Regions from separate parts of the Arthrobacter sp. Soil_C_49 genome, predicted to be linked through region 1. Evidence: predicted binding sites of a transcription regulator. Region 1 holds the regulator's gene; the other holds the start of a gene.
The links. The regulator HspR, encoded in region 1, represses chaperone genes until heat shock. The targets are predictions, from matches to a motif close to AAGTTGAGTCNNNNNGACTCAACTT.
Positions count from the first base shown of each region.

Region 2: clpB (ATP-dependent chaperone ClpB) is a predicted target of HspR. The motif match lies at 4,313-4,337, and genes of this name have one in related genera.

Region 1 is NZ_JBDGJZ010000010.1:17,234-27,338, forward strand. Features, by position in the region: gene AC3A4Z_RS15780 (MarR family transcriptional regulator) at 1-66, opposite strand, end outside; gene AC3A4Z_RS15785 (MMPL family transporter) at 267-2,474, shown strand; gene AC3A4Z_RS15790 (hypothetical protein) at 2,613-2,900, shown strand; gene dnaK (molecular chaperone DnaK) at 3,148-5,025, shown strand; gene AC3A4Z_RS15800 (nucleotide exchange factor GrpE) at 5,028-5,738, shown strand; gene AC3A4Z_RS15805 (DnaJ C-terminal domain-containing protein) at 6,063-7,034, shown strand; gene AC3A4Z_RS15810 (heat shock protein transcriptional repressor HspR) at 7,054-7,488, shown strand; gene AC3A4Z_RS15815 (hypothetical protein) at 7,681-8,067, shown strand; gene AC3A4Z_RS15820 (aldehyde dehydrogenase family protein) at 8,073-9,482, opposite strand; gene AC3A4Z_RS15825 (HupE/UreJ family protein) at 9,657-10,105, opposite strand, start outside.
Region 2 is NZ_JBDGJZ010000010.1:121,028-131,132, reverse strand. Features, by position in the region: gene AC3A4Z_RS16290 (ABC transporter permease subunit) at 1-125, shown strand, start outside; gene AC3A4Z_RS16285 (DUF3073 domain-containing protein) at 388-621, opposite strand; gene AC3A4Z_RS16280 (septum formation family protein) at 894-1,577, shown strand; gene clpB (ATP-dependent chaperone ClpB) at 1,626-4,283, opposite strand; gene AC3A4Z_RS16270 (YciI family protein) at 4,446-4,829, shown strand; gene AC3A4Z_RS16265 (sulfate/molybdate ABC transporter ATP-binding protein) at 4,995-6,089, opposite strand; gene AC3A4Z_RS16260 (ABC transporter permease) at 6,086-6,946, opposite strand; gene modA (molybdate ABC transporter substrate-binding protein) at 6,943-7,728, opposite strand; gene AC3A4Z_RS16250 (TOBE domain-containing protein) at 7,746-8,153, opposite strand; gene AC3A4Z_RS16245 (DUF4031 domain-containing protein) at 8,263-9,132, shown strand; gene AC3A4Z_RS16240 (2-phosphosulfolactate phosphatase) at 9,129-9,938, shown strand; gene AC3A4Z_RS16235 (YccF domain-containing protein) at 9,952-10,105, opposite strand, start outside.

The DNA of each region.
Region 1 (10,105 bases):
AAGCGGTGCGCCCGGGACGGGCCGGCCCTGGGGAGGTTCGGGCGCGGGAGTCCTGTTGCCAGCCACGTCCACCTCCAGATTCCTGCCGCATGAGTTATAACCGGGCGAAGCACCTGCAGCGTCCGGCCGTACTGACGGATACTACTTCAGCCACCCATAGCCCTCCGCATCTGGCAAGGAAAAAAAGCTAGCCCAGCACTTATCTCTATGGTGGAGATACTCTATTATGGAATCAATCCTACTCCCGTCGCTGTCCGGAAGGCATCATGAAATCCCATTCCAAGGCCAAAGAGCGCGTGCCATTCTGGCTGCGCTGGCTGGTCCCCGTCATCCTCGTCCTGACCTGGCTGGCGCTCGCAGGCGTCGGCGGACCCACGTTCGGCCGCCTGGACGAGGTCTCGTCCAACGACCAGGCATCGTTCCTGCCTGCCAGCGCCGAGGCCACGGCAGCCCAGGACTGGCAATCAAAATTCCGGGATTCGGATGAGGTGCCCGGCGTCATCGTCCTGGAAAGCGACGAAGCCCTGACGCCTGCCCAGCTCGGCGAATTTGCCAGCCTGAGGACGGAACTCGAGGGGCTGGGTGCGGGCAGCGCGGTGATCGGGCCCATCCCGTCGGAGGACGGCAAGGCCGTGCAGTTCATCGTCCCGATCGACTCTTCCAAAGAGGTGAAGGAGGTTGTCCGGGAACTGCGGGACACGGTCACCGAATCAGCTCCGGAGGACATCAAAACCTACGTCACCGGTCCCGCAGGACTGGCAGCTGACCTCACCGCGGCATTCGCCGGCATCGACGGCATCCTCCTGCTGGTGGCGCTCGGCGCCGTGTTTGTGATCCTGCTGGTGGTGTACCGCTCGCTACTGCTGCCCATCGTGGTGCTGCTGACCTCTGTCTTCGCCTTGTGCGCGGCCATCCTGCTGGTTTTCGGTATGGCCAAGGCCGGGTGGATCCAGCTCAACGGGCAGAGCCAGGGAATCCTGTCAATACTGGTGATCGGTGCCGCCACGGACTACGCCCTGCTGTTTGTGGCGAGGTTCCGGGAAGCCCTGACCCACACCACCAACCGCACCGCCGCTGTGCTGACAGCGTGGAAGGCCTCCTTCGAGCCCATCCTTGCCTCCGGCGCCACCGTGATCATCGCGCTCCTTTGCCTGCTCTTCTCCGACCTGAACTCCAACAAAGCGCTGGGGCCCGTGGCCGCGGCCGGCATCCTCTGCTCGCTCTTCGCCGCCCTCACCCTGCTTCCCGCACTGATGGCGCTCCTGGGCCGCGCCGCGTTCTGGCCGTTCCGGCCCAAGCTCGTCCCGGCGGACCAGCGTGAGCCCGAGCTTGTCACCGGGCTGGAGGGCCAGAAGGGGTTGTGGCGTGCCACCGGCTCGCTGGTGTCCCGCCGGCCCCGGACTGTCTGGGTGGCCTCGGTCCTGCTGCTGGTGGTTGCAGCGGGCGGCCTGCTCCAGCTGAAGGCCAACGGCGTCCCGCAGACGGACGTTATCCTCACAGCGTCCAACGCCGTGGACGGCCAGGACGCGCTGGCGCGGCATTTCGACGCCGGCAGCGGCAGCCCCGCCGTCGTGGTGGCGGACCAGGGGAAGGCGCAGGAGGTGCTGGACGCAGTGAAGGCGGCCGACGGCGTGGGCGAGGCTTATCTGCTGGCCGACGGTTCGGTGCCCATCACTGGAGCCCCGGGAGCTCCCAGCGCGCCGGACGTCCGCGACGGAAAGGTGCTGATCAGCGCCACGCTGAACAACGCGGCGGATTCACTGGAAGCTGAAGAGACCGTCAAGGCTCTCCGCGCTGAGGTGAAGACCGTCGATCCGGATGCGCTCGTGGGCGGCGTGACGGCGACGGCACTTGATACCAACACCACCGCCCAGCGTGACCTGGTGATCATCATCCCGGTGGTCCTGATCGTGATCCTCTTTATCCTGATGCTGCTGCTGCGCTCCGTAGTGGCGCCGGTGCTGCTGGTGCTCTCGGTGGTGCTGTCCTACGCAGCGGCCATGGGCGTCTCCGCTTACGTCTTCAACAACATCTTCGGCTTCCCGGGTGCGGATGCCACTGTCCCGCTGTTCGGCTTTGTGTTCCTGGTGGCGCTCGGCGTGGACTACAACATCTTCCTGATGAGCCGGGTCCGCGAGGAATCCCTGAAGCACGGCACCCGGCCCGGCATCCTCCGCGGGCTTGGCGTGACCGGCGGCGTCATCACATCGGCCGGAGTTGTCCTGGCGGCCACGTTCGCCGCACTCGGCGTCATCCCGATCATGTTCCTGGTGCAGCTCGCCTTCATCGTGGCCTTCGGGGTGCTGCTGGACACCGTCCTGGTACGCTCGCTGCTGGTGCCCGCCCTGGCTTACGACATCGGTCCGCGGATCTGGTGGCCGGGCAAGCTGGGCCGGCCGGAACTGGACGCAGCAGTGCAGCGTGACTCCAGTGGCAGCCCCGAGACTGACCTTGAAGGTGCCGGCCGCCGGTAGTCCCGCCCCCGGCGTCGCGCCTGGGTGAAGCGTGCCCTGCCAGTAAGTGAGGGAAGCCGGCCCCTGTTGGCGGAAGTTCGCGCTGATTAGACTGCAAGTGCGCCCGCATGGACGCGGAACTCAAAGGAGAGATGCACCATGACTGAGAACCCGGAAACCCCCGGCGAGGAGGTCCGCAGGGGAAGCACAGCCCCCGGACTTGAAGGTGAGGGCGGGCAGTACGTGGACGGCGACTACGGCGATGCGGGAACTGTGGGCGAGCCTGCCGGGAACCTCGACGATGCCGAATACCCGGACGGGGACTACGGTACCGCCGGTAATGCACACGAAGCGGACGCCGTCCGCGAGCGGCTCACCGACGGGCAGGTGAACACCACCACCGAGGAGCGTGGCCCCCTGCACGGCCACACCGACAACGATAGATAGCTGCAGCAGGCGATCACCACTCAAGCACCGGCGACGGCGGTTCTCCAAGAGCGAACGGAGGACCGCCGTCGGCCATTAACCCCGGAATTTCAAGGCAATGACCGCCTTCCCATCTTCTTCCAAAAGCAAAGTTGAGCGTACTGCACTCAACTTGGATTGACATCGTCGGCGCCCTGAGTAAAGTTGAGTGCAGAACGCTCAATCATTGGGGCGCCAGCAAGTTTCCAAGGAAAGAAGGAAGCAACACATGTCACGTGCAGTAGGTATCGACCTCGGAACCACCAACTCCGTCGTCTCCGTTCTCGAAGGTGGCGAGCCCACCGTAATTGCCAACGCCGAGGGTGGCCGCACCACGCCGTCCGTCGTTGCATTCTCCAAGTCCGGTGAGGTGCTGGTCGGCGAGATCGCCAAGCGCCAGGCCGTCAACAACATCGACCGCACCATCGCTTCGGTCAAGCGCCACATGGGCACTGACTGGAAGGTGGACATCGACGGCAAGAAGTACACCCCGCAGGAAATCTCCGCGCGTATCCTCATGAAGCTGAAGAACGACGCCGAGTCCTACCTGGGTGAAAAGGTCACCGACGCCGTCATCACCGTCCCCGCGTACTTCAACGACGCCGAGCGCCAGGCCACCAAGGAAGCCGGCGAAATCGCGGGCCTCAACGTCCTGCGCATCGTCAACGAGCCCACCGCCGCAGCGCTCGCCTACGGCCTGGACAAGGGCAAGGAAGACGAACTCATCCTGGTCTTCGACCTCGGCGGCGGCACCTTCGACGTCTCCCTGCTGGAAGTCGGCAAGGACGAAGACAACTTCTCCACCATCCAGGTCCGCGCCACCGCCGGTGACAACCGCCTGGGCGGCGACGACTGGGACCAGCGCGTTGTTGACTACCTGCTGAACCAGCTCAAGGTCAAGGGCATCGACCTGTCCAAGGACAAGATCGCCCTGCAGCGCCTCCGCGAAGCAGCCGAGCAGGCCAAGAAGGAACTCTCCTCCTCCACCAGCACCAACGTCTCGCTCCAGTACCTCTCCGTCACCCCCGACGGCCCGGTCCACCTGGACGAGCAGCTGACCCGCGCCAAGTTCCAGGACCTCACCAAGGACCTGCTGGAGCGCACCAAGAAGCCGTTCCACGATGTGATCAAGGAAGCCGGCATCAAGCTCTCCGACATCAACCACATCGTGCTCGTTGGTGGTTCCACCCGTATGCCCGCCGTGTACGACCTGGTAAAGGAACTGGCCGGTGGCAAGGAGCCGAACAAGGGTGTGAACCCGGATGAGGTTGTGGCCGTTGGCGCAGCCCTCCAGGCCGGTGTGCTGAAGGGTGAGCGCAAGGACGTCCTGCTGATCGACGTCACCCCGCTGTCCCTCGGCATCGAAACCAAGGGTGGCGTGATGACGCACCTGATCGAGCGCAACACCGCCATCCCCACCAAGCGGTCCGAGACCTTCACCACCGCTGACGACAACCAGCCGTCCGTGGCCATCCAGGTCTTCCAGGGCGAGCGTGAGTTCACCCGCGACAACAAGCCGCTGGGCACGTTCGAGCTGACCGGCATCGCGCCGGCTCCGCGCGGCATCCCGCAGATCGAGGTCACCTTCGACATCGACGCCAACGGCATCGTCCACGTCTCCGCGAAGGACAAGGGCACCGGCAAGGAACAGTCCATGACCATCACCGGCGGCACCGCGCTCTCCAAGGAAGACATCGACCGCATGGTCCGTGACGCCGAGGAGCACGCCGCCGAGGACAAGGCCCGCCGTGAGGCAACGGACACCCGCAACTCCGCCGAGCAGCTCGCCTACTCGGTGGACAAGCTGATTGCCGACAACGCCGACAAGCTGCCTGAAGAGGTCAAAACCGAGGTTCAGACCGACGTCGACGACCTGAAGAAGGCACTTGAAGGCACCGACGACGCCGCAGTGAAGACCGCTTTCGAGAAGCTGCAGGCATCGCAGACCAAGCTGGGCGAGGCCATTTACGCCCAGGCCGGTTCGCCGGACGGTGCCGGTGCTTCCGCAGGCGCTGAAGGTGCCGCCGGTGGTGCCGCAGGTGACAAGGCTGCTGACGAGGACATCGTCGACGCCGAAATCATCGACGAAGACGAAGCGAAGAAGTAACCATGCCGCATCACGGTAACGAGGAAGAGCACAACACGTCACCGCGTGAAGAGCACCTCCAGGACCAGCAGGGCAACGGCCACCAGGAACCGGTCATCCGGGACAACCGCAAGGTTGACCCGGTGACCGGCCAGGCCCGGCACCCCGAGGGCGGCCAGGCTGAGGGCAGCCAGTCTGCCCCCGGCGCAGGCTCCGAGGACGACGGCGATGCGCTGGCCCAGGCTGAGGAAATCCTCAACGGCATCGAGGTTCCGGCTGAGGAGTCCGTGGCCCAGGGTGTTCCGGCGGGGACAGGCAGCGCCGAGGCGGTCGAGCTGAAGAACGATCTCCTCCGCCTGCAGGCCGAGTACGTCAACTACCGCAAGCGCGTTGAACGTGACCGGGCCGTGGCAGGGGAGATGGCCGTCATCGGCGTCCTGAACTCGCTGCTCCCGGTTCTGGACGATATCGACGCCGCCCGCCAGCACGGTGACCTCACGGACGGACCCTTCGCCGCGATCGCCACCAAGCTGGAGAACGCGCTGAAGACGTACGGCCTGGTACGCATCGATGAGACCGGCGTGGAGTTCGATCCCACGATCCACGAGGCCCTCATCCAGCAGCCCGGCGAGGACCTGGAAGTCGACACCGTCAGCCAGGTACTCCGCTCCGGCTACAAGTCAGGCGACCGAGTCCTCCGCGCCGCGCAGGTCATCGTGGCTGTCCCGGCGTAAGGGTCACCTCCACGCCTCCGCGGATGAGGGGGCCCCGCCCCTTCGCGTGGCGGCTTTGGTCCTACGGACCGCAGCCGCCACGCTACGGCAGGCCCGAAGCCACTCCCGGGCCCCCTCATCCGCTCCGGCGTTCGGCGTTCGTGTCACCTAAGGTGAGATGACCACAAGCTCGCAGCGCTGTATGGGCCCCGGGAGTGGCATCGGGCCTATCGGAGCCGGCTGGCTTGGGATCGCAGATCCAAAGCCAGCCGGCGTAGGGGCGGGGGCCCATGCAGCGCGGAGAGCGTGGGTACAACTTTAAGAAGTACGAGAAAGGAAACGCCATTGGCTAGCCAGGATTGGGTGGACAAGGACTTTTATAAGATCCTTGGTGTTGCCAAGGACGCTTCCGACGCCGACATTAAGAAGGCCTACCGGAAGCTTGCGCGGCAGCATCACCCTGATACCAACTCGGGGAACACTGCTTCCGAGAAGAAGTTCAAGGACATCTCCGAGGCTTACTCCGTACTTTCCGATCCCGACGAGCGCCAGCAGTACGACGCTATCCGGGCGATGGGCGGCGGAGCCCGCTTCGCTCCCGGCGGCGCCGGTGCCGCGAACGGCGGGTTCGAGGACCTGTTCGGCGGCCTTTTCACAGGCAACACCGGCCGGCACGCGGGCGGCTTCAACCCGTCCGCCGGCGGCATTCCACCCGAGTTCGCCGACCTGTTCGGCGGCGGCTTTGGCCAGACGGGCTTCCAGCGCGCCCCGCAGAAAGGCGCAGACCGGACGGCGTCCACCAGCATCTCGTTTGCAGGATCCATCAAGGGCACCACGATCGGCCTGCGCGAGCCCAGCGGCGACGTCATCGACGTCCGCGTCCCCGCCGGCATCAAGGACGGCCAGAAGGTCCGGGTGCGCGGCAAGGGCCAGCCCGGTCCCGCCGGCAACGGCGACCTGGTGGTGACCGTCTCGGTCCAGCCGCACCCGTTCTACACGCGCGACGGCGACAACCTGCGCATCCACGTTCCGGTCACCTTCCCGGAGGCTGCTTTGGGCGCCGACATCGAAGTGCCCACTATAGACGGCGACAAGGTGCGGGTCCGAGTGCCGGCAGGGACGCCGTCGGGCCGTACCTTGCGGGTGAAGGGCAAAGGCGTGAAGACGTCGAAGGCGACCGGCGACCTGCTGGTGACCATCGACGTCGCGGTTCCCAAGAACCTGAACAAGGACGCCGAGGCCGCGGTCAAGGCGTTCGCCGAAGCCACATCCGATGCCGACGTCCGAGAGGGCCTGGCCGCCAAGGCCCGGCTTTAGCAGCGGGTGAGCCGTGGACATCAACGCCGCGAACATAAACTCGGACCAGCCGATCTTCGTGATATCGGTGGCGGCTGAACTGGCGGACATGCACCCCCAGACGCTCCGCCAGTACGACCGGCTGGGCATCGTTTCGCCCAGCCGCGCGCCCGGCAAGTCCCGCCGGTACTCGCAGCGGGACGTCAACATGCTGCGCGAAGTGCAGCGGCTGTCCCAGGAAGGCGTCTCGCTCGAAGGCATCAAGCGGATCCTGGAACTCGAAAACCAGGTGGCCGCCCTGCAGCGCCGGGTCTCGGAACTCTCCGAGGAACTCAGCCGGCGCCCGCAGCCGTTCGATTCCCGGATTTTCGCGGCAGGCGCCGCGGGAGACGTGGTCAGCCTGGCCCGTGGGCAGCGCCCCCGGCCGCGGTCCCAGGCCGTGGTGCTCTGGCGACCGCGGGCGATCGGCAAATAGGTACCGCTTTAAGAGGGCCGGCCGAAATTCGAGTACCCACTACTCGTGACGCTTTTACCTCCGGAAACTTGAATGGAACCACTGCCGCTGGATCAGCAGCAGTGGTTCCAAGTTTCTGGGGGTTTTTATGTTTGGTACCCACGGGCAGGTTTCCTGCCGCAAAGGCACCAGGGTTTTCCGATGAGCCCGGGCATGGAAGCAGTGTCCGCGTTCAGCGGCTCGATTCCCGGCCAGATCCTGCTGGCGCTCGGCCAGACGGTGGTGGTGGTATGCGTGTGCTTCGACATGGTGCGGGCCTTGTCCGTGCCGCGGTCCCACCGGCGCTACGTGGCCAGCACCGTCTTCCGGACGCTCGCTGTTCCGTCCATCATTGCCAACGGGGTGACCGTATTGATTGCCCTGGTGCTGGCTTCCTGGATCGATGTGGTGATGGGCATGTTTGTGCTCATGGCCATCATTTTCCGGCTGCACCACGACAAGGACGAGGACAACTGGTGGAAGGGCAAGGGCAAAAAGCTGGCCCGCTGGGCCCGGCGCCAGCTCTCGGGCCGGACCGCCGCTGCCCCCGCGATGGGGTAGCCCTATCAGCCGTTGATGACCTGGGGGACGCCGAGGGCCTTGAGGCCTTCGACGCCGAACTCGAGGCCGTAGCCGGATTGTTTGGCCCCGCCGAAGGGGATCCGCGGGTCCACGGCGCCGTGCTTGTTGATCCAGACGGTGCCGGCCTGGAGGCGTGCGGCGACTTCGCGGGCGGCGTCACGGTTGGCGGACCAGACGGAGGCGCCGAGTCCGACGTCGAGTCCGTTGGCTTTTTCCACGGCTTCGTCGATGGTGCTGTATTTGATGATGGGCAGGGCGGGGCCGAACTGTTCCTCTGCCACGAGCGGGTTGTTGTTGTCGATGTCCGCTACCAGGGTGGTGGGGTAGAAGTAGCCGGGCTGGCTGGTGTTGGGGTTGCCGCCGAGGAGGATGCGGGCCCCGGAAGCCCTGGCTGCTTCCACGAGGTTGGTGACGATGTCGTACTGGGTCTTGTTCTGCAGGGGGCCCAGGACGTTGTTTTCGTCCAGGCCGTTGCCCATGGGCATGGCTGCGGCGACGGTGGTGAGTTCTTCGCAGAGGGCGTCGTAGATGTCGGTGTGGACGTAGAGGCGTTTGAGTGCGGCGCAGGTTTGGCCGGTGTTGATGAAGGCGCCCCAGAAGAGGTCTTCGGCGATGGCTTTGGGGTCGGCGTCGGGCAGGACGATGCCGGCGTCGTTGCCGCCGAGTTCGAGGGTGAGGCGTTTGACGGTGTCCGCGGAGGATTTGATGATGGCTTTGCCTGTGGCGGTGGATCCGGTGAACATGATTTTGCCGATGGCGGGGTGTTCGGCCAGGCGGGCGCCGGCGTCGCGTCCTCCGTTGATGGCGGTGAGGAGTCCTTCGGGCAGTTCTTCGTTGATGACTTTGATGAGTGCCAGGACGCTCAGTGGGGTGTACTCGGAGGGCTTGACGACCACGGCGTTGCCCATGCGCAGGGCGGGTGCGATCTGCCAGACGGTGATCATCATGGGCCAGTTCCACGGGCCGATGGCGCCGACAACGCCGATGGGCTTGTAGTGCAGCTCGGCGTACGTTTCGCCGTCGTCCACCAGCGTTTCCGGTTCCAGTGCGGTGGCGGCCGCGGCGCGCAGCCATGCCGCGCAGGCGCCCACTTCGAAGCGGGCGTTGGGGCCGTTGAGGGGTTTGCCCTGCTCGCGGGAGAGCAGCCGGGCGAGCTCTTCGGCGGAGCGTTCGACGGCGTCGGCTGCTTTCAGGAGCGCGGCGGATCGGGCGTCGTGGCCCAACGCAGCCCACGCGGGCTGGGCTGCCCGGGCGTCGGCAACGGCCTGTTCGAGGTCTTCGAGGGAGTGGATGGGCGCCTCGCCCACGGCCCCACCGGTGGCCGGATCCAGAATGGTCCGTCCGGTGCCGGAGGCGGGAGAAATGGACGCCAGAAGGGCATCGTAAGTTTCCATGGGGTACTCCACTTCGAGTAGTCAGGCGCTTGCCGGATGGCCGGCGGGTTGCTCCCAGTCTGGCTGGCGGGCCGCGCCGACGGCTTGTCTTTATGCGCAGGACCCTTGTCGTGGAAGGAACAGCTCTTGTAAGGGACAGGCGGCAGAGTCAAAGACGGATGCGCCCGGGCAGCCTCATTCAGCCCTCCGGACGGCGACGGTTCCGTCCTGTTCCCGGGCGAACGAAAAGCTGAGGAGGGCAGCAATCCACAGCAGCACCACCAGTGCGGGGAGCGAAACCAGGCCAAACCGGTCGGCCACGTCGCCCACGGTGTTTGGCAGCCCAAGCCGGGCCAGGAGCCAACCCACGGCGGCGACGGCCGAGACCGACGCCGAGACCAGGCGCAGAATCGTGTAGCGCCCTGCCTTGGCAATCAGGATCAGGGGCGGGAGCACCAGGCCGACCACTGCCAGCTGCATGGCTTCAATGCCCAGGTTGAAGGCAAGGAGCGAGAGCCCGAGGTTGAGTCCGCTGAGGTCGAATTCGCGGAGGGTGTTCGAGAAAGCCAGGCCGTGGATCAGGCCGAAGAATCCCGCAACGAAGGTCTCCTTGCCGGGGAAAACAGGCGCGATGGCGTGGGCGG
Region 2 (10,105 bases), 100 kb from region 1:
TCGCTTCGGTGCCGGCGGTGGGGCTGGCTGGTATCGGAAGCGGAGCTGTGGTGGCGGCGCAAGCCGGAGGTGATGGGGCGTTGCCCAGCTTCCCACAGGAGGTGACGGGGCGTCTGCCAATTTAATGCGGGAGGTGACGGGGCGTTCCCCTGGCCCCGGCATCTTGGCCGCTAACCCAGGAATAGCAAAAGCCCGCTGCCTGCGCCGGTGTTTCGGCGCGGGCAGCGGGCTCTATAACTGAGGTCAGCACCCGGGATCCGCCCGGACCCGGGTACCAAAAAAGAAGCGTTGCACTGGTCCAATGAACAGACCCGGATCAAAGACTTGGATCCGTTCGTGCGACGGCGTCACAGGGCTGCCAAGTACGGCAACAGCACATTGCGACAACTAGCCGATCCGACGGGTGTCTACCTCGTCGTCGTCTTCTTCCAAATCATCCGCGTACTTATCCACATAAGCCGAATAATCCGGTTCAACCGGCTCATTCGCATAATGGCTCGTGGCACGACTGCCTGGACCCGTCAGCTCACGCTGAAGTGCCGAGTAGTCAGTGTTCGGGGAGTAGTACTTGATATCCCGAGCCTGCTTGGTAGCTTTTGCCTTTTGACGGCCGCGCCCCATGGCGTGACCCCCTTTTGTACTTGGACCGGAGGTGGTCACCTTGGCGTAGGTGAGGCCCCGGAATGTTTGGTCAATTTGTCGTACACCTAGATTACATGCTTTCGGCTGGCCCTGCTTGCCACTTGCTGGCCACGCCGGTCACATGCAGTACCATTCCGGCCCAAACACGGCCGGTATTCGGCTTTTTTCTTCGGTAGAGTCGATTCAGCAACTGCTGGTGCCGGCCGGCAAACAGACTGCCCGCGCGGAGAAATCGCAGGAGGATCCACCCCGTGAACCACCAGGACGTCCCGCCCAAGCCCAGCTCGCCGCCTACCGCAGGCCTCCCCAAGGTCCCCGCCGCTGAGTATGGCGTACCGGCGGCAGAACCGACCATAAAGGACCAAGGCCAGGCAAACCATCCCGGTGGACCGGACGATGGCCGGAAGCAGGAAAACCGAAGGAGACTCTGGAAGGCATTCTTCGTCGTCGTGCTGCTCGCGGTGATTGGATCGCTGGTGTGGCTCACCCTGTGGCTGAACTCCAATGGCGGCCCTGAAACAACCGATACCGCCGCCCTGGGAGTGCTGGAGACAACCGTCACGCCTCCGGCAACCCCGTTGCCACTGCCCCGCGAGGTGGAGCCTGCCAATTATGCGCTGGGCGACTGCTTCACGGATTTCGACCCGGAGGCGCTGAGATCCACGGCAGTGCCGTGCGACACCGGCCACTCCGCCCAGCTGGTGGCGGTGTTCCGCTACCCCGAAAAAACCGACTACCCAGGCGCCGAGGCCCTCAAGGCCAAGGCCCTGGAAACCTGCCAGGCGGCAAAACTGGGGCCTGCCGCAGACCAGTTCACACTGAATTACGAGCGAAGCTTTCCCAGCTCCACCAGCTGGGAGTCAGGGGACCGAAGGCTGGACTGCTACGTAACCTCCCCCGGCGGGAACAACGTTAACGCGAGCGTGCTGCCCTAGCGCTTCACAGCACCAGGACAGCACGCAGGCCTTGCGGGCTAAGTACACCTAGTCTTTTCGGCGGACCACCAGCCCTGTTCCCGGAACCGGGCCGCCGCCCGGACCGGACAGCGCCTCGAGTCCTTCGATAGTGAGCTCGTCCACGTCCGTGGCCGTGTCCACCACCACCGTGTCCCCGTCGGCGATGTCGCCGGACAGGATGGCCTTGGCCAGGCGGTCGCCGATCTCCCGCTGGACCAGCCGGCGCAGCGGCCGGGCGCCGTAGGCGGAATCGAATCCGGACATGGCCAGCCAGGCGCGGGCGCCTTCGGTGACGTCAAGGGTGAGCCGGCGCTCGTGCAGCCTCCGGCCCAGCTCAGCCACCTGAAGCTCCACGATGTGGGCCAGGTCTTCCACTGACAGCGGATCGAACAGCACCACCTCGTCCAGCCGGTTGAGGAACTCCGGCTTGAAGGAAGCGTTCACGGTGGCCATCACGGCGTTCCGCTTGGCCTCGGAATCCAGCGACGGGTCCACCAGGAACTGGCTGCCCAGGTTGGAGGTCAGCACCAGGATGGCATTCCGGAAGTCCACGGTGCGGCCCTGGCCGTCGGTGAGGCGGCCGTCGTCGAGCACCTGCAGGAGGATATCGAAGACCTCAGGGTGGGCCTTCTCCACCTCGTCCAGCAGAATGACCGAGTAGGGGCGCCGGCGGACGGCTTCGGTGAGCTGGCCGCCCTCCTCGTAGCCCACGTATCCCGGAGGGGCACCCACGAGCCGGGCCACCGAGTGCTTCTCGCCGTACTCGGACATGTCGATCCGCACCATGGCGCGTTCGTCGTCGAACAGGAAGTCCGCCAGGGCCTTGGCCAGCTCGGTCTTGCCGACGCCGGTGGGACCCAGGAACAGGAACGAGCCGGTGGGCCGGTTGGGATCGCTGATGCCGGCCCGGGCGCGCCGCACGGCGTCGGACACCGCGGTGACGGCCTTCTTCTGGCCAATCAGCCGCTTCCCGAGCTCCTCCTCCATGTGCAGCAGCTTCTGGCTTTCACCCTGCAGCATGCGGCCGGCCGGGATGCCGGTCCAGGCGGAAATGACCTCGGCGATATCGTCCGCGGTCACCTGTTCGGCCACCATCTGTGAGGATTTATCGGCGACGGCGGCTTCGGCTTCCGCCGCAGCGTTCAGCTCGCGCTCGAGCGCCGGGATTTCGCCGTACTGGATGCGCGACGTCGTCTCCAGGTCACCTTCGCGGTAGGCCTTGTCAGCGGCGCTGCGGAGTTCGTCCAGCTTCGCCTTCAGGTCGCCCACCCGGTTGAGGCCGGCCTTTTCGGCCTCCCAGCGGGCGTTCAGGGCAGCGAGTTCCTCTTCCTTGTCCGCTTTGTCCGCGCGGAGCGCCGCGAGGCGTTCCACGGAGGCGGCGTCCGTTTCCCCTTCCAGGGCCAGCTCCTCCATGGTGAGCCGGTCCACGGCGCGGCGGAGCTGGTCGATCTCCTCGGGGGCGGAGTCGATCTCCATCCGGAGCCGGGACGCGGCCTCGTCCACGAGGTCGATGGCCTTGTCCGGCAGCTGGCGGCCGGAAATGTAGCGGTTGGACAAGGTGGCGGCGGCAACCAGGGCGGAGTCGGCAATGGCCACCTTGTGGTGCGCCTCGTAGCGCTCCTTCAGGCCGCGCAGGATACCGATGGTGTCCTCGACGCTGGGCTCCCCCACGTACACCTGCTGGAAACGGCGCTCCAGGGCCGGGTCCTTTTCGATGTTCTCGCGGTACTCATCCAGCGTGGTGGCACCGATCAGCCGCAGCTCGCCGCGCGCCAGCATGGGCTTGAGCATATTGCCCGCATCCATGGAGGAATCCCCGGTTGCCCCGGCGCCCACCACTGTGTGGATCTCGTCAATGAAGGTGACGACCTGGCCCTCGGAGTTCTTGATCTCCTCAAGGACAGCCTTGAGCCGCTCCTCGAACTCGCCGCGGTACTTGGCGCCGGCCACCATGGACGCGAGGTCCAGGGCGATCAGGGTTTTGCCGCGAAGGCTTTCCGGTACGTCACCGGCCACAATGCGCTGTGCCAGGCCTTCCACCACGGCAGTTTTGCCCACGCCGGGCTCGCCGATGATCACGGGGTTGTTCTTGGTACGGCGGCTCAGGACCTGGACGATCCGGCGGATTTCCGTGTCACGGCCGATGACGGGGTCCAGCTTCCCGGCCCGGGCCATCGCAGTGAGGTCGGTGCCGAACTTCTCCAGCGACTGGAAGGTGTTCTCCGGGTCCGGGTTGGTGACCTTCCGGTCGCCGCGGACACCCGGCAGGGCGGCGAGCAAAGCCTCATGGGAGGCACCGGCGTCGCGCAGCAAGCGCCCTGCCGCATCATTTCCGGCCGAGAGCCCCAGGAGAAGCACTTCGGTGGAGACGAAGGTATCGCCCAGGCGGTCCGCTTCCTCCTTGGCGTTTTGGATGGCCTGCAGGGCCGGACGGGACAGCTGGGCCTGCTGGCTGGAACCGCCGGAGGTGGCGGGCAAGGCCTTGATGGCGCTGCTCGCCTGGACGCTGACGGCGTCCGGGTCCGCGCCGGTGGCGCGCAGAAGTGCCACGGCGACGCCTTCGCGCTGGTCCATGAGGGCCTTGAGCAGGTGGGCGGGCTCCACCTGGGGATTGCCAATGGTGGAGGCGTTCATGGCGGCAGCCGAAAGAGCCTCCTGGCTCTTGGTGGTGAACTTGACGTCCAAAGAGAGCTCCTTTCAGGGGCAGTTGGTCTAACTTGAGTCTACTACGCTCAACTTTGGTTTGGTGCAGATTATTTCCGAACTCACAACCAATTTTTTGACCGGCCGGGACGCTCCTCGATCTGGCTGTTCCCCTGACCTTAAGATGCCCCTAGGATCGGGCGTGTGACCGGGGCGGACGGTGCCGCCGGCGCATTGCAGACGGGACAGGCAATGAAAAAGTTTGTTGTTCTCTACATCGCACCCCAATCTGCCCAGGCGCAGATGGCCGAGAGCACGCCGGAAGCCGCCCAGGAGGGGATGAAGGCCTGGATGGCCTGGGCCGAACGGGCCGGCGATGGCATCGTGGACCTCGGGACTCCGCTCGGGGCCGGCAAGGAGATCACCGCAACCGGTTCGTCAGACACCAACACCGGGCTGGGCGGCTACACGATCCTCCAGGCGGAGGATCTCGCCGGAGCCGAGAAGCTGCTGGAGGGCCATCCCCACCTCATGATGCCGGGCGCCAGCATCCAGGTGTACGAGACGCTCGATCTTCCGGGCATGTAGGCCCGCGGCACATCACTGACCAGGACCGCAAAGCAACCGGCGGGTGATTCCCCCCAGAAGCCGCCCGCCGGTTGCTTATCCGCCCTTTGCCGAGTTTACCGGCCTTTGTGATGACTGTCACCAAGTGTGACTAATTCTGTAATGCCCTGTGGCAGTGAAGCAGTATCAGGCCGGGTACACCGCAACTGAGGTTGCCTTGACCACGAAGTGCACCGTCAGGCCGGGGACCAGTCCCAGGTCTGCCGACGCGGCAGGAGTGATGTCGGCCGCGAGGCTTCCCGCCCTGACCCGGACGAAGTCGCCGTGCGGTTCGAGGTCCGTGATGGCCACCTCAAAAGAGTTGCGCGGGCTGCCGTGCGCGTCATCGAGGAAGACGGAAACGGCCGACGGCGGGAACACGGCTACCGCGGCGGTGTTCCCTTCGGCGCGCGACCGGTCAGCCAGGTGCCGGCCATGCAGGTCCTCCAGCGGCGGGTCCTCCACATGGCCGGCCACCGCCCAGCCCTCGGCGGTCTCGATCCCGCTGCCGGTGAAAGTCCCGGTCATCAGGTTCAGCCCTGCCAGCCCGGCCGCGAACGCGCTGCGCGGCCGCTGGAGGACATCGCGGGTGGGGCCGTCCTCCGAGATCCTGCCGTTCTCGAGGATGACAACCCGGTCGGCCAACATCAGCGCGTCCAGGACGTCATGGGTGATGATGATGGCCTGCCGTCCGGCCAGGACCCGCTTGAGCAGGCGGCGCAGAAGTGGTGCCGAGTGGATGTCCAGCGCCGCCATGGGCTCGTCCAGGAGAAGAAGCCCCGGGCTCGCGGCCAGCGCCCGGGCAACGGCAATGCGCTGGGCCTGGCCGCCGGAAAGTTCGGCGGGACGCCTGGCCTGGAGATCAAGGGCTTCCACCTCGGCGAGCCAGCGCAGCGCCTCATCCTTGGCCTCTTTCCTGGATGCACCTGCGCTTCGCGGCCCGAAAGCCACGTTGTCCAGGGCGGTCAGGTGCGGGAACAGCAGGGGTTCCTGGGCGAGCAGCGCAGTGCCCCGGTGGTGCGGCGGCATCCACGTGCCCCGGCCGGCCGAGAGCTCGAAGAGCGCCCGCCCGTTGAGCTCACCCCGGCCGCTGTCCGGCCGGAGCAGGCCCGCGATCACGGACAAGAGGGTGGATTTGCCGGCGCCGTTCGGGCCCATCACGGCCACCGTCTCCGTAGGCCCCACCGTCAGTGACACGTCGAATCCCCGCCCGGCTACGGCTGCCTCAAGTACGAATGTCACGGGACGTCCCTGCCCGCTGCGGCAGACGTCGTCGTCCGCTGTTTCCAGAACGCAACCCCTTGGCCGGCGGGCCGCCGGTAGGCGAGTGCCACCACGGCGACGGCCACGGCCACCAACACCAGGGAAAGTGCGACGGCGGCATCCGGGTCCGTTTCGCGCTGCAGGTAGATTTCCAGCGGCAGGGTCCGGGTCACCCCCTGGAGGCTGCCCGCGAACGTCAGCGTGGCACCGAACTCGCCGAGGCTGCGCGCGAAGGACAGTACCGCACCGGACGCCAGCCCGGGCAGCACCAGCGGCAGCGTGACGCGGCGGAAAACCCGTCCGGGCGAGGCGCCGAGGGTTGCCGCGACGGCCTCGTACCGTTCGCCGCCGGTCCGCAGCGCACCCTCCAGGCTGACCACCAGGAACGGCAATGCCACAAAGGTCTGGGCCAGGACCACGGCCGTGGTGGAGAAGGCAATCTGCAGCCCCAGAACCTCAAGGCTCCGGCCCAGGAGGCCTTGGCGGCCGAAGGTGTAGAGGAGCGCAATGCCGCCAACCACCGGCGGCAGCACCAGCGGGAGCAGCACCAGCGAGCGCAGGAGCCCCTGCAGCCGGAACCTGCCGCGGGCCAGGACCAGGGCCAGCGGCACCCCGAGCAAGATGCAGAGAACCGTGCTGGCCGCGGATGTGCGCAGGCTCAGGCCAAGGGCCGACAACGCCGAATCGGAGGAAACCAGGGGAAGGAAGTTCGCCCAGTTGACCCTGGCAACCATGGCGAGCAGCGGCAGGATTACCAGCAAAGCGGCCAGGACGGCCACCCCGTAGATCCAGCGGGGAACGCCGCGGTAGGCGTGGCGCACGTCCGGCTGCCTCACTGCCGGCTGCTGCCAAAGCCGGCGTCTGCCAGCACCTGTTGGCCTGTGGGACTGCCTACGAGGTCGAGGAAAGCCTGTGCGGCCGTACTGTTCCTGGTGTTGGCCAGCGCCGCGATGGGGTAGCTGTTGACCGCGGCAGCCGCTTCAGGAAATGGAATGCCTTCCACTTTGCCTGCTGCAGCCTTGACGTCGGTGACATAGACCAGCCCGGCGTCCGCTTCCCCGGAGATGACCTTTCCCAGCACGTCCGTCACGGAGTTTTCCTCGCTGGCCGGGGCCAAATCCGTTCCTGTTTGTGTTTCGACGGCGGCCGCGGCTGCCCCGCAGGGGACCTGCCGGGCGCACTGCACCAGCCGTGTCCCCCGTTTCGCCAGGTCAGGAAAGGAACGGATGCCTGCCGGGTTGCCGGCCGGGACGGCAATGGCCAGGGTATTGGTGGCAAAAACGCGCGGCTCACCGTCCAGCAGCCCCGCCTGCTGCAGCTTGTCCATGTTCCTGCTGTCCGCCGAGGCAAAGACATCCGCCGGGGCACCCTGGCTGATCTGCGTTGCCAGGTCCGCCGAGCCGGCGAAACTGAGGACGACGTTGCTGCCCGGGTGCTCGGCTTCGTAGGTCTTTGCCAGCTCGGTGAAACTGGCTTTGAGGGAGGCCGCGGCGAACACGGTCAAGGTGTCCCCGGCGCTGCTTGCAGCGGATGACCCGGTGGCAGTGGAGCACCCGCCCAGCCCCAGCCCCAATGCGGCGGCCGCCAACAGCGTCGTCAGTTTTCTCCCGCCTGCCATTTTCGCAGCGCCCTTCTTCACAGCGCCTTCCCCTGCGGCGTCTCGATGATCACGGTGGTGGCCTTAACTACGGCGGTGGCCACTGAGCCGAGTTCCAGTCCAAGGTCCCGGACGGCCTCGCTGCTCATCAGGGATACCACCCGGAAGGGCCCGCACTGGAGTTCCACCTGGGCCATCACCTTGTCCGCGGTAATGCCGGTCACCAGGCCCACAAACCGGTTCCGCGCGGAGCTGCCGGTGCGGTGCGGATCGTCGGGCAACTGGGCGAGTTTGCGTGCATGCCGGGCGAGTTCCAGGCCATCCACGGCCAGGCGGCCGGCGTCGTCCTTGACCGGCGTGAGCGATCCGTTGTCCATCCAGCGGCGCACCGTGTCATCGCTGACGCCCAGGAACCGGGCGGCCTCGGAAACGCGGATGATTGTCATTTCCTTATCCTAAGGCGCATCTGCGGTTGATTGAGCAGGAAGACTCCGTATTTTCGGCGATGTCATCTTCCTGGGCCGCCGCCGGAAGGGACAGCACTAGACTTCCTCCATGGCCGTCTACATCGATCCGCCGCTCTGGCCTGCCCATGGAACACACTTTTCGCACCTGGTCTCCGATTCCTCGCTGGAGGAACTGCACGGTTTCGCTGCGGCCGCGGGGATTCCCGAGCGGGCCTTTGACGGTGACCACTACGACGTCGCGGAGCGCCGCTACGACGACCTCGTGGCGGCCGGAGCGGTACCCGTTGAGGCCCGGGTCCTGGTCCGGAAGCTGATTGGCAGTGGCCTGCGCATTCCGGCCCGGCAGCGGAACAAGTCACTCAAGGTGCCGTTGTTCAACCGGTGGGAAGCCATCATGCCGGGCCACGACGCGCTCTTCCTGGACCTCCTGGACCGCTGGAGCGAACCCCACCGCAAGTACCACGGCTGCACGCACCTGCTCTCGGTACTGGAAGCCCTCGATCTGCTGGCGGATCCCGCCGACCCGCCCCGCACCGTACTGCTGGCGGCCTGGTTCCACGACGCCGTCTACCGCGGTGTGGCTGGCCAGGATGAGGAGGAGTCTGCACGCCTCGCGGAGGAGCGGCTGGAGGACGCAGGCCTTCCCGAGACCGATGTTGCCGAGGTGGCACGGCTGGTGCGGCTGACGTCCGACCATCGTCCGGAGCCAGGGGACCACGGCGGCGCCCTCCTTTGTGACGCGGACCTTTCCGTCCTCGGCGGGGAACCGGGCGAGTATGCCCGGTACGTGGCGGACGTCCGCCAGGATTATGCGCACATCGGCGACGCCGACTTCGCGGCCGGACGCGCCGCCGTCGTCCGCCAGCTGCTGGAACTTGACCCACTGTTCCACACGCAGCGGGGGAAAGCGCTGTGGCTGGCGGCCGCACACCGGAACCTGTTGGGGGAACTCGCGTGAACGCACCCACGTCCAACCCCCGCCACACGGTCACCGCGAATGCCGCCCACCGGCAGCTGGCCTACACGGTCCGGCTGGAATGGGGGCTCGACGGCGCCAGGGCAGTAACGTCCGGGGCGGACCTCGCCGTGGTGGTTGACGTCCTGTCCTTCAGCACCTGCGTGAGCGTTGCACTGGATCGGGGCGCCGAGGTTTTCCCCTTCCCCTGGAAGGACACCCGGGCGGAGGATTTCGCCGCCCACCACAAGGCCGAGCTGGCAGGTCCCCGCAACGGCGGCGGGCTCAGCCTCTCCCCCGCGAGCCTCCGGGCTGCGGGGTCGCTCGAACGTGTGGTGCTGCCCTCGCCGAACGGTTCCGCACTCTGCCATGAGCTGGCCGGCGACGTCCCGCTGGTGGCCGCCGTATGCCTGCGCAACGCGGGAGCGACAGCGGACTGGGTGGCAGCGAACCTCCCGCCCGACGCGGTGATCGCCGTGGTCGCCGCCGGGGAACGATGGCCCGACGGTACCCTACGCGCTGCCGTGGAGGACCAGATCGGGGCGGGAGCGTTCATCGCCGGCCTCGCGGCCGCGGGCAAGGGCGGTTACGAGGCAGATGTGGGCAGGCACGGCTATTCGCCGGAGGCCATGGCCGCAGCCGCGGTGTTCGAGGCCGCCGAGCCGCGGCTCCGGGAGATGCTGCACGGATGTTCCAGTGGACTGGAGTTGACTGGGGCAGGCTATGCGGGCGACGTCGACATCGCGGCGGAGCTGGACGACAGTGACGCCGTGGCCATCTTGAAGGACGGGGTGTTCAGCCCGGGATGAACACCCCTGCTGGTTACCGGTACGTTGACACAAACGGCGCGCTGGTGGGGACGATTTGCTTGCCCAGCGGCATCAGCGACACCGGGATGAGCTTCAGGTTGGCGATGGCCAGCGGGATGCCGATGATGGTGACGGCCATGGCGAACGCGGTGACCACGTGGCCGATC